2 regions of the Achromobacter sp. EB05 genome follow, and region 1 is predicted to be linked to the other one. Evidence: riboswitches for the same ligand, from Rfam matches in the RefSeq annotation. Region 1 holds a riboswitch; the other holds the start of a gene.

Evidence for each region. Region 1 has a riboswitch for glycine ahead of AAID08_RS18680 (D-amino acid dehydrogenase). Riboswitches for the same ligand answer to the same signal wherever they lie in the genome.
Region 2: linked by a shared signal. The riboswitch ahead of gcvT (glycine cleavage system aminomethyltransferase GcvT) and the one ahead of AAID08_RS18680 (D-amino acid dehydrogenase) in region 1 are both predicted to bind glycine.

What each region holds. Positions count from the first base shown of each region.
Region 1 covers NZ_CP155917.1:4,113,367-4,117,286, reverse strand. Annotated here, with positions in the region: gene AAID08_RS18680 (D-amino acid dehydrogenase) at 161-1,390, opposite strand; glycine riboswitch at 1,435-1,521, opposite strand; glycine riboswitch at 1,523-1,613, opposite strand; gene ampC (class C beta-lactamase) at 1,750-3,030, shown strand; gene AAID08_RS18670 (CopD family protein) at 3,116-3,541, shown strand; gene AAID08_RS18665 (MetQ/NlpA family ABC transporter substrate-binding protein) at 3,676-3,920, shown strand, end outside.
Region 2 covers NZ_CP155917.1:5,527,295-5,531,214, reverse strand. Annotated here, with positions in the region: gene AAID08_RS25225 (superoxide dismutase) at 23-637, shown strand; gene AAID08_RS25220 (ZIP family metal transporter) at 665-1,558, shown strand; glycine riboswitch at 1,637-1,729, shown strand; glycine riboswitch at 1,763-1,885, shown strand; gene gcvT (glycine cleavage system aminomethyltransferase GcvT) at 1,969-3,069, shown strand; gene gcvH (glycine cleavage system protein GcvH) at 3,171-3,548, shown strand; gene gcvP (aminomethyl-transferring glycine dehydrogenase) at 3,640-3,920, shown strand, end outside.

The DNA of each region.
Region 1 (3,920 bases):
GCGGACTCCCTGTGGTTAGGGTCTGGACTGACTGTAGTCTTTATTTAGTCCGACCATGAATTGGGGTGGGTCTTATTGTCCCGGGAGAACAATGGTCTTTTTTTGGTGCGTTTGTCCATCGCGGTCATGATCTCCCGGCGTGCCATCTCCTGGCATGGGCTTAAGGCAACGCCACCGCCTGCCTGACGCTCGCCGCCAGCATCTGCGCCGTCGCCGCCGACAGCGTCCATCCCAGATGCCCGTGCCCGGTGTTGTAGAACACGCCCGGCCGCTTACCAGGGCCGACGCGCGGCATCATGTCGGGCATCATCGGCCGCAGGCCGCACCACGGCACCACGCGCGCGGTGCGCACGCCGGGGAAATGGCGGCGGGTCCAGTCCACCAGGGGTTGGATGCGTTCGGCGCGGATGTCCAGGTTGAAGCCGTTGAACTCGGCGGTGCCGGCCACGCGGAAGCGGTCGCCCAGGCGGCTGGTGACGATCTTGGCGGCCTCGTCCAGCAGGCTCACGGTGGGCGCGGCGGCCTGGCTCGCGGCGTCGTCCAGATGCACGCTGATCGAGTAGCCCTTGACCGGGTAGATGTTCAGGCGGTCGCCCAGTTGCCGCGCGAACTGGCGGCTGGCGGCGCCGGCGCAGACCACGATGGCGTCGGCTTCGTGCTGTTCGCGCCGCGCGCCCTCTGCACGCGCGATATCCAGCACGTAGGGCAGGCCGTCGCGGCTGATGGCGCGGATGTCGGCATCCTGTTCGAAACGCACCCCGCGCCGCAGGCACGCCTGCGCCAGGCCGCTGGTGAACTTGTGGATGTCGCCGGTGGCGTCGGACGGCGTGTAGAAGCCGCCGTGGCAGGGCGTTTGCAGCGTCGGCTCGATGCCGCGGATTTCCTCGGGCGTGACGGCGTGCCGCTCCAGCCCGCCTTCGCGCAGCAGCGCGTTGGCGCGGCGCGCGGTCTCGAAGCTGGCGGCGTCATGGTAGATGTGCAGGATGCCGCGGCGCTGCAGGTCGAAGTCGATGCCTTCGTCCACCGCCATGGCGTACAGGTGCTCGCGCGCTTCGATCGCCATGCGGGTGGTGGCGATGGTGTTCTGGCGGTAGTTGCGGATCTGCCCCATGAACTGGGCCAGCCACGAATACTTGTGCCAGCTCGGGCGCGGATTGAGCAGCAGCGGCGCGTCGTGGCGGCCCAGCCAGCGCAGGCCCTTCATGATGGTGGCGGCGCTGTTCCACACTTCGGCATTGCTGGCGGACAGTTGGCCGCCGTTGGCAAAGGACGTCTCCATGGCGGGATAGCGCTGGCGGTCGTAGACGGTGACGTCGTAGCCCAGTTTGCTCAAGGCGTAGGCGGACGTGACGCCGGTGATACCGGCGCCGATGATGGCGATGCGGGGCATGATGGCTCCAGAAGGCGTGGCCACGACCCAACGGCCGTGGCACCCCATCTGTCTCTGTACCTGAGAGCTTCACCCGGGCGCGGCGGCGCGGGTTCCCCTTCGGTGGGCGCCAGGCGCCTCTCTCCAGATTGTCTAGACCGCGCAGTCCTGTTGCCTGAGAGTTTCCGGGGCGGTTGCTCCGTCGGCGCCCGCCACGAGGGCGGGACTCTTCTGCGGGGTTTTGAATCGACGCACCGAGAATAGCCAAAATTCGGCGCGGGCGGGACTCAGGGTTAATACCAGGGGGGCGCCGGATTGGCTCTACACTGGGCGCCGAACCGCCGGCACGCGCCGGCCGGAAAACGAAAGGACGATCCCGCATGCGCGCTCCGGCAATGTTCCGTATTTCCCTGCTGTCCATGACGTTGACGCTGGCCCTGGCCGGCGCCGCCTCGGCCGGCCCGGCCGTCGCGCAAGCGCCCGCCGCCAAGGCAACCACGGCATCGACCTCCGTATCCACGCCCGCATCCTCGCCGGCATCCACCGCCAAGGCATCCGCGACGCCGGCACCCGCGTCCGCCGAGGCCGATCGCGCCACCGCCGCCGTCGACGCCGCCGTGGCCGAGGTCATGCGCGAGTACGGCATCGCCGGCATGGCCATCGGCGTCAGCCGCGACGGCGAGCAGCGCTTCTTCAACTACGGCGACGCCTCGCGCGCGCCGCGCCGCGCGGTCTCCAGCGACACCCTGTTCGAACTGGGGTCGATCAGCAAGACCTTCACCGTCACGCTGGCCGCCTACGCCCAGGCCACGGGCCGCCTGTCGCTCACCGACAGCCCGGCCAAGTGGGTGCCCGAGCTGCAAGGCAGCGAATTCGCCAGGCTGACGCTGGTGAACCTGGCCACGCACACCGCCGGCGGCTTCCCCTTGCAGGTGCCGGACGCGGTGCAGAGCATGGCGCAACTGATGGACTACCTGAAGGCCTGGACCCCGCGGTACGCGCCTGGCACGCGCCGCACCTACGCCAACCCCAGCATCGGTATGCTGGGCGTGGTGGCGGCGCGCGCGCTGGGCGAGCCCTACGTGGTGGCGATGGAGCAGCGGCTGTTTCCCAAGCTGGGCCTGCGCGATACCTACCTGGAAGTGCCGCCGGGCAAGATGCCCGACTACGCCCAGGGCTACGACAAGCAGGATGCGCCGGTGCGCGTGAACCCGGGCGTGCTGGCGGACGAGGCCTATGGCGTGAAGTCCAGCGCCCGCGACATGCTGCGCTTCGTCGAGATCAACCTGGGCACCACGCCGGTCGATGCCACGCTGCAGCGCGCCATCGCCGAGACCCATACCGGCTATTACCAGTTGGGCGCGATGACGCAGGACCTGATCTGGGAACAGTACCGTTACCCGGTGTCGGTGGAAGACCTGGTGCACGGCAATTCCGCCCAGGTCGCGTTCGAGACCCTGCCGGTCAAGGCCCTGCAACCGCCGCTGGCGCCGCAGCAGGCAGTGTGGATCAACAAGACCGGCGCCACCAATGGCTTCGGCGCCTACGTGGCGTTCGTGCCGTCGCGCAAGCTCGGCATCGTGATCCTGGCCAACCGCAACTATCCGAATGAGGCGCGGGTGCGGCTGGCGTTGCGGGTGCTCAAGGCGCTGGCGCCGTGAACGCCGGCGTCGGTCTTTGCCGTAGCGCAAACCCGTCGGACCCGATTCCGCCCTGGCGCGCGCCGCTGCGGCGATAATCGCGCGCATGACCTACCAATTACTCAAAATGCTGCATGTCGCCGCCGTGGTCGCATGGCTGGGCGGCTCCCTGTTCGTGTCGCTGTTCCTGCTGTCGTCGCAGCCGCCCGACAGCGACGAGGCGCCCAAGGAACGCAGGATGCTGGGCGCGCTGCGCCGCTGGACGCTGTTCGTGACCACGCCGGCGATGGTGCTGGCCTGGCTGGTCGGCCTGCACCTGGCCGTGACCTTCGGCTGGTTCGCCATGACCTGGATCTGGATCAAGATCGCGCTGGCGCTGGTCCTGTCGGGCCTGCTGGGCGTGCAGAGCGCGGCCTTGCGCCGCCAGTCGCAGGGCAGCGTGAAACGCGCGCCGCTGGTCGACCTGTACGCGCCGCTCACGGTGGTCGCCGCGGCGGTCATCGTGACGCTGGTGGTGGTCAAGCCGTTCTGAGGCGCCACTTATGCGCCGGCGCCATATCCAAACGCCCCTGTAATAACGACTCAACCAACTATTCGTTCGCGCGCGCAGGGGCCATCCCTAGAATCGTCTCCTCATAACCGTATCGACTGAGAGGCGATTTCCATATGACTCCCCGCACTTACACCGCCCGCGCGGGCACGCTGGCCAAGGCCCTGCTGGGCGCCGTGCTGGCCGCGGCCGCCATGTTCCACGGGCCGGCCTTCTCGGCCGATCCCAAGCCGCTCAAGGTCGGCGTGCGCGGCGGCGTCGACGAACAGATCTGGGAAGTGGTGGCGCAGGTCGCCAAGAAGAACGGCCTGGCCGTCGAGCCGGTGGTCATCACCGGCACCGCCAGCCCCAACGAGGCGCT
Region 2 (3,920 bases), 1.4 Mb from region 1:
GCGTTGCCCGACGGAGATCGCCTTGGCCTACACCCTGCCGCCCCTGCCTTACGCCTACGACGCGCTTGAACCGCACATCGATGCGCTGACGATGGAGATCCACCACGGCAAGCATCACCAGACCTACGTCAACAACCTGAACGCCGCGCTGGAAGGCGCCGGCATCGCCACCGACGAGCCGGTCGACGCCCTGGTGGCGCGCATCGACCAGTTGCCCGAGGCGATCCGCGGCGCGGTGCGCAACAACGGCGGCGGGCATGCCAATCACAGCCTGTTCTGGGCGGTCATGTCGCCGCGCGGCGGCGGCGAGCCCGACGGCGCGCTGGCCCGCGCCATCGATGCCGAGCTGGGCGGCCAGGCAGCCTTCCGCGATACCTTCACCAAGGCCGCGCTGACGCGCTTCGGCAGCGGCTGGGCCTGGCTCAGCGTGACGCCGGACGGCAAGCTGGCAGTGGAAAGCAGCGCCAACCAGGATAGCCCGCTGATGCAGGGCAACACGCCGATCCTGGGGCTGGACGTGTGGGAGCACGCCTACTACCTCAAGTACCAGAACCGCCGTCCGGAATACATCGGCGCCTTCTACAATGTGATCGATTGGTCCGAGGTGGCGCGCCGCTACGCCGTCGCCGTGGGCTGAGCCGGCATCGCGCGAGGGCAGTGGACCATGAACACCTTCAGCCGTCATCGCATCCGGCCCGCGGCCACCAGCGTCAGCGTCTGGACGCTGGCGGTGCTGGTCGCCTGCCTGGGCCTGCACCAGGCGTGGGTCTATTTCGATGCCAATGCGCCGCACGTGGCCGACGCGCTGCTGGGCGGCATGGTCGCCGCCGGCGCCACCGCGGCGGGCACGCTGCCGATCCTGTTCGCGCGCACCATCCCCCAGAAGATGCAGGACAGCATGTTCGGCTTCGGCGCCGGCGTGATGCTGGCGGCCAGCGCGTTCTCGCTGGTGGCGCCTGGCATCGCGGCGGCCGAGTCGCAGGGCGCCGGCCCCTGGGGCGCGGGCCTGACGGTGGGCGCCGCCATCCTGCTGGGCGCGGCGGCGCTGCTGCTGATGGATCGGCTGTTGCCGCACGAGCATTTCATCAAGGGCCGCGAGGGCATCGAGGCGCACCGCCTGCGCCGCGCCTGGCTGTTCGTCTTCGCCATTACGCTGCACAACCTGCCCGAAGGCCTGGCCATCGGCGTCGGCTACGCCGGCAACGATCCGCTGCGGGGCACCGCGCTGGCCACCGGTATCGCCATCCAGGACATCCCCGAAGGATTGGTGGTGGCGGTGGCGCTGATCGCCGCCGGCTACAAGCGCGCGTTCGCGGTGGCGCTGGGCATGCTGTCGGGCCTGGTCGAGCCGGTCGGCGCGGTGCTGGGCGCGGTGGTGGTGGGCTGGTCGGCGGCATTGCTGCCGTGGGGGCTGGGCTTTGCCGCCGGCGCCATGCTGTTCGTGATCAGCCACGAGATCATCCCCGAGTCGCACCGCAAGGGGCACGAGGTCTACGCCACCTGCGGCCTGATGCTGGGCTTCGTGCTGATGATGCTGCTGGACACCGCGCTGGGCTGACACGGGCGCGGCGGCGACCGGCCAGCGTTCACGGATCAACAACGCAATCGCGTTTCGCGGTATGCTTTCGGCGCTGTCACGCATGTTGCGGGAGAGAGCGGCCGTTCGCGGCTGCCGCCGAAGGCGCAATTCGCCCGGAATCGCTCAGGTATCCCATACCGCGCATGCTTGCCCTGTCCCGGTTTTCACCGCGCGGACGCGGCAAAGCAGCACTCTGGAGAGACCTGGCGCCGCTGCCCAATCAGGGACATAGCGAGCAGCCCAGGCGCCGAAGGTGCAAACCCGCCACGCGGGGCAACTCTCAGGCAAAAGGACAGAGGGGCGGAAGATTCAGCCGTTGCGTGGGCGCATCCCGTCCGCCGGCGGCATTCCGTAACCCTGGCAACGCTGCCGCTCCGGAGTACCCGCGCATGTCCGCACCCCTCAAACGCACCCCGCTGGCCGACGAACATATCGCCTCTGGCGCCCGCATGGTCGACTTCGGCGGCTGGGACATGCCCCTGGCCTACGGCTCGCAACTGGAGGAGCACCACGCGGTGCGCCAGGACGCCGGCATGTTCGACGTCTCGCACATGCTCAACGCCGACATCACCGGCCCCGACGCCTACGCCTTCCTGCAGCGCCTGGTGGCCAACGACGTCGCCAAGCTGACCGTGCCCGGCAAGGCGCTCTACACCTGCATGCTGAACCCGCAGGGCGGCGTCATCGACGACCTGATCGTGTATTTCTTCGCCGCCGATGAATGGCGCGTGGTGGTCAACGCCGGCACCGCCGACAAGGACATGGCCTGGATGCAGCGCGTCAGGCAGGCCGGCAAGTTCGACGTCACCATCACGCCGCGCCGCGACCTGGCCATGATCGCCGTGCAGGGCCCCAACGCCCGCGCCAAGGTCTGGGCCGCGCGCCCCGCCTGGCAGGCCGCCAGCGAGCCGCTGACCCCGTTCGTGGCCGCCCGCGTCGGCGACGACACGCTGGTCGCGCGCACCGGCTACACCGGCGAAGACGGCTTCGAAATCGTGCTGCCCGCCGCCGAGGCGGTGCAACTGTGGCGCGACCTGGCGGCCCAGGGTGTGCGCCCGGCCGGCCTGGGCGCGCGCGACACGCTGCGCCTGGAAGCCGGCATGAACCTCTACGGCCAGGACATGGACGAACTGACCCAGCCCGGCGAAGCCGCGCTGACCTGGACGGTTTCCCTGAAGAACCCCGAGCGCCGCTTCATCGGCCGCGACGCGCTGGAGCAGTTCGCCACGCCCGCCGCCTTCGTCGGCCTGAAGCTGCAGGAACGTGGCGTGATGCGTGCCCACATGGCGGTGCGCGCCAAGAACGGCACGGGCGAACTCACCAGCGGCACCATGTCGCCGACGCTGGGCGTGTCGATCGGCTTTGCCCGCCTGCCGCAAGGCGTGGTCGCGGGCGACACGGTCGAGGTCGACATCCGCGGCAAGTGGGTGCCCGCCCTGGTCTGCAAGCTGCCGTTTGTCCGTAACGGCAAAGCCGTCGAACACTCGTAAACTCGAAGCTTCGCGCCGCAGGCCCGCCCCTTTTGGGGCGCAGGCCGCCGGCGCGAGGCGCGCAACACCATTTCCTTATCCGAATCCCCCCAGGAGTTCCCATGAGTCTGCCCACCGATCGCAAGTACACCGAGTCCCATGAATGGGTCAAAGCCGAAGGCGACGTGTTCGTCGTCGGCATCACCGATACCGCCCAGGACCAACTGGGTGACCTGGTCTTCGTCGGCGACGTCAAGGTCGGCGCCAAGCTGAACGCGGGCGAGACCGCCGGCGTGGTCGAGTCGGTCAAGGCCGCCTCCGACATCTACGCGCCCGTGGCCGGCGAAATCGTCGCGTTCAACGACGAGCTGGAAAGCAACCCCAACCTGATCAACGAATCGGCCTTCACCGCCTGGATCTTCAAGATCAAGCCGGTCAACGCCGCCGATGCCGACAAGCTGCTGGACGCCGCCGGCTACGAAGCCGTCGCCAACGGCTAAGCCGGCCGGGGCGGGCGCGGCGCTGGCGCCGCCGCCCGTCCATGCATCACCGTCCGTCCCCCCCGACGACACCGCCATCCCGAGATCCCCCATGTCGCGCGCCCTAGACACCCACACCGACTTCATCCCCCGCCACATCGGCCCCTCCGACGCCGATCAGGCCGCCATGCTTGCCGCCATCGGCAGCCCCAGCCTGGACGCCCTGATCGAAGAAGTCGTGCCGCCCAAGATCCGCAGCCAGGCGCCGCTGGCGCTGCCGCCGTCGCGCAGCGAAGCCGACGTGCTGGCCGAACTGAAGCAGATCGCCGGCCGCAACAAGGTCTACCGCAACTACATCGGCCAGGGGTACTACGGCACGCAGACGCCCAACGT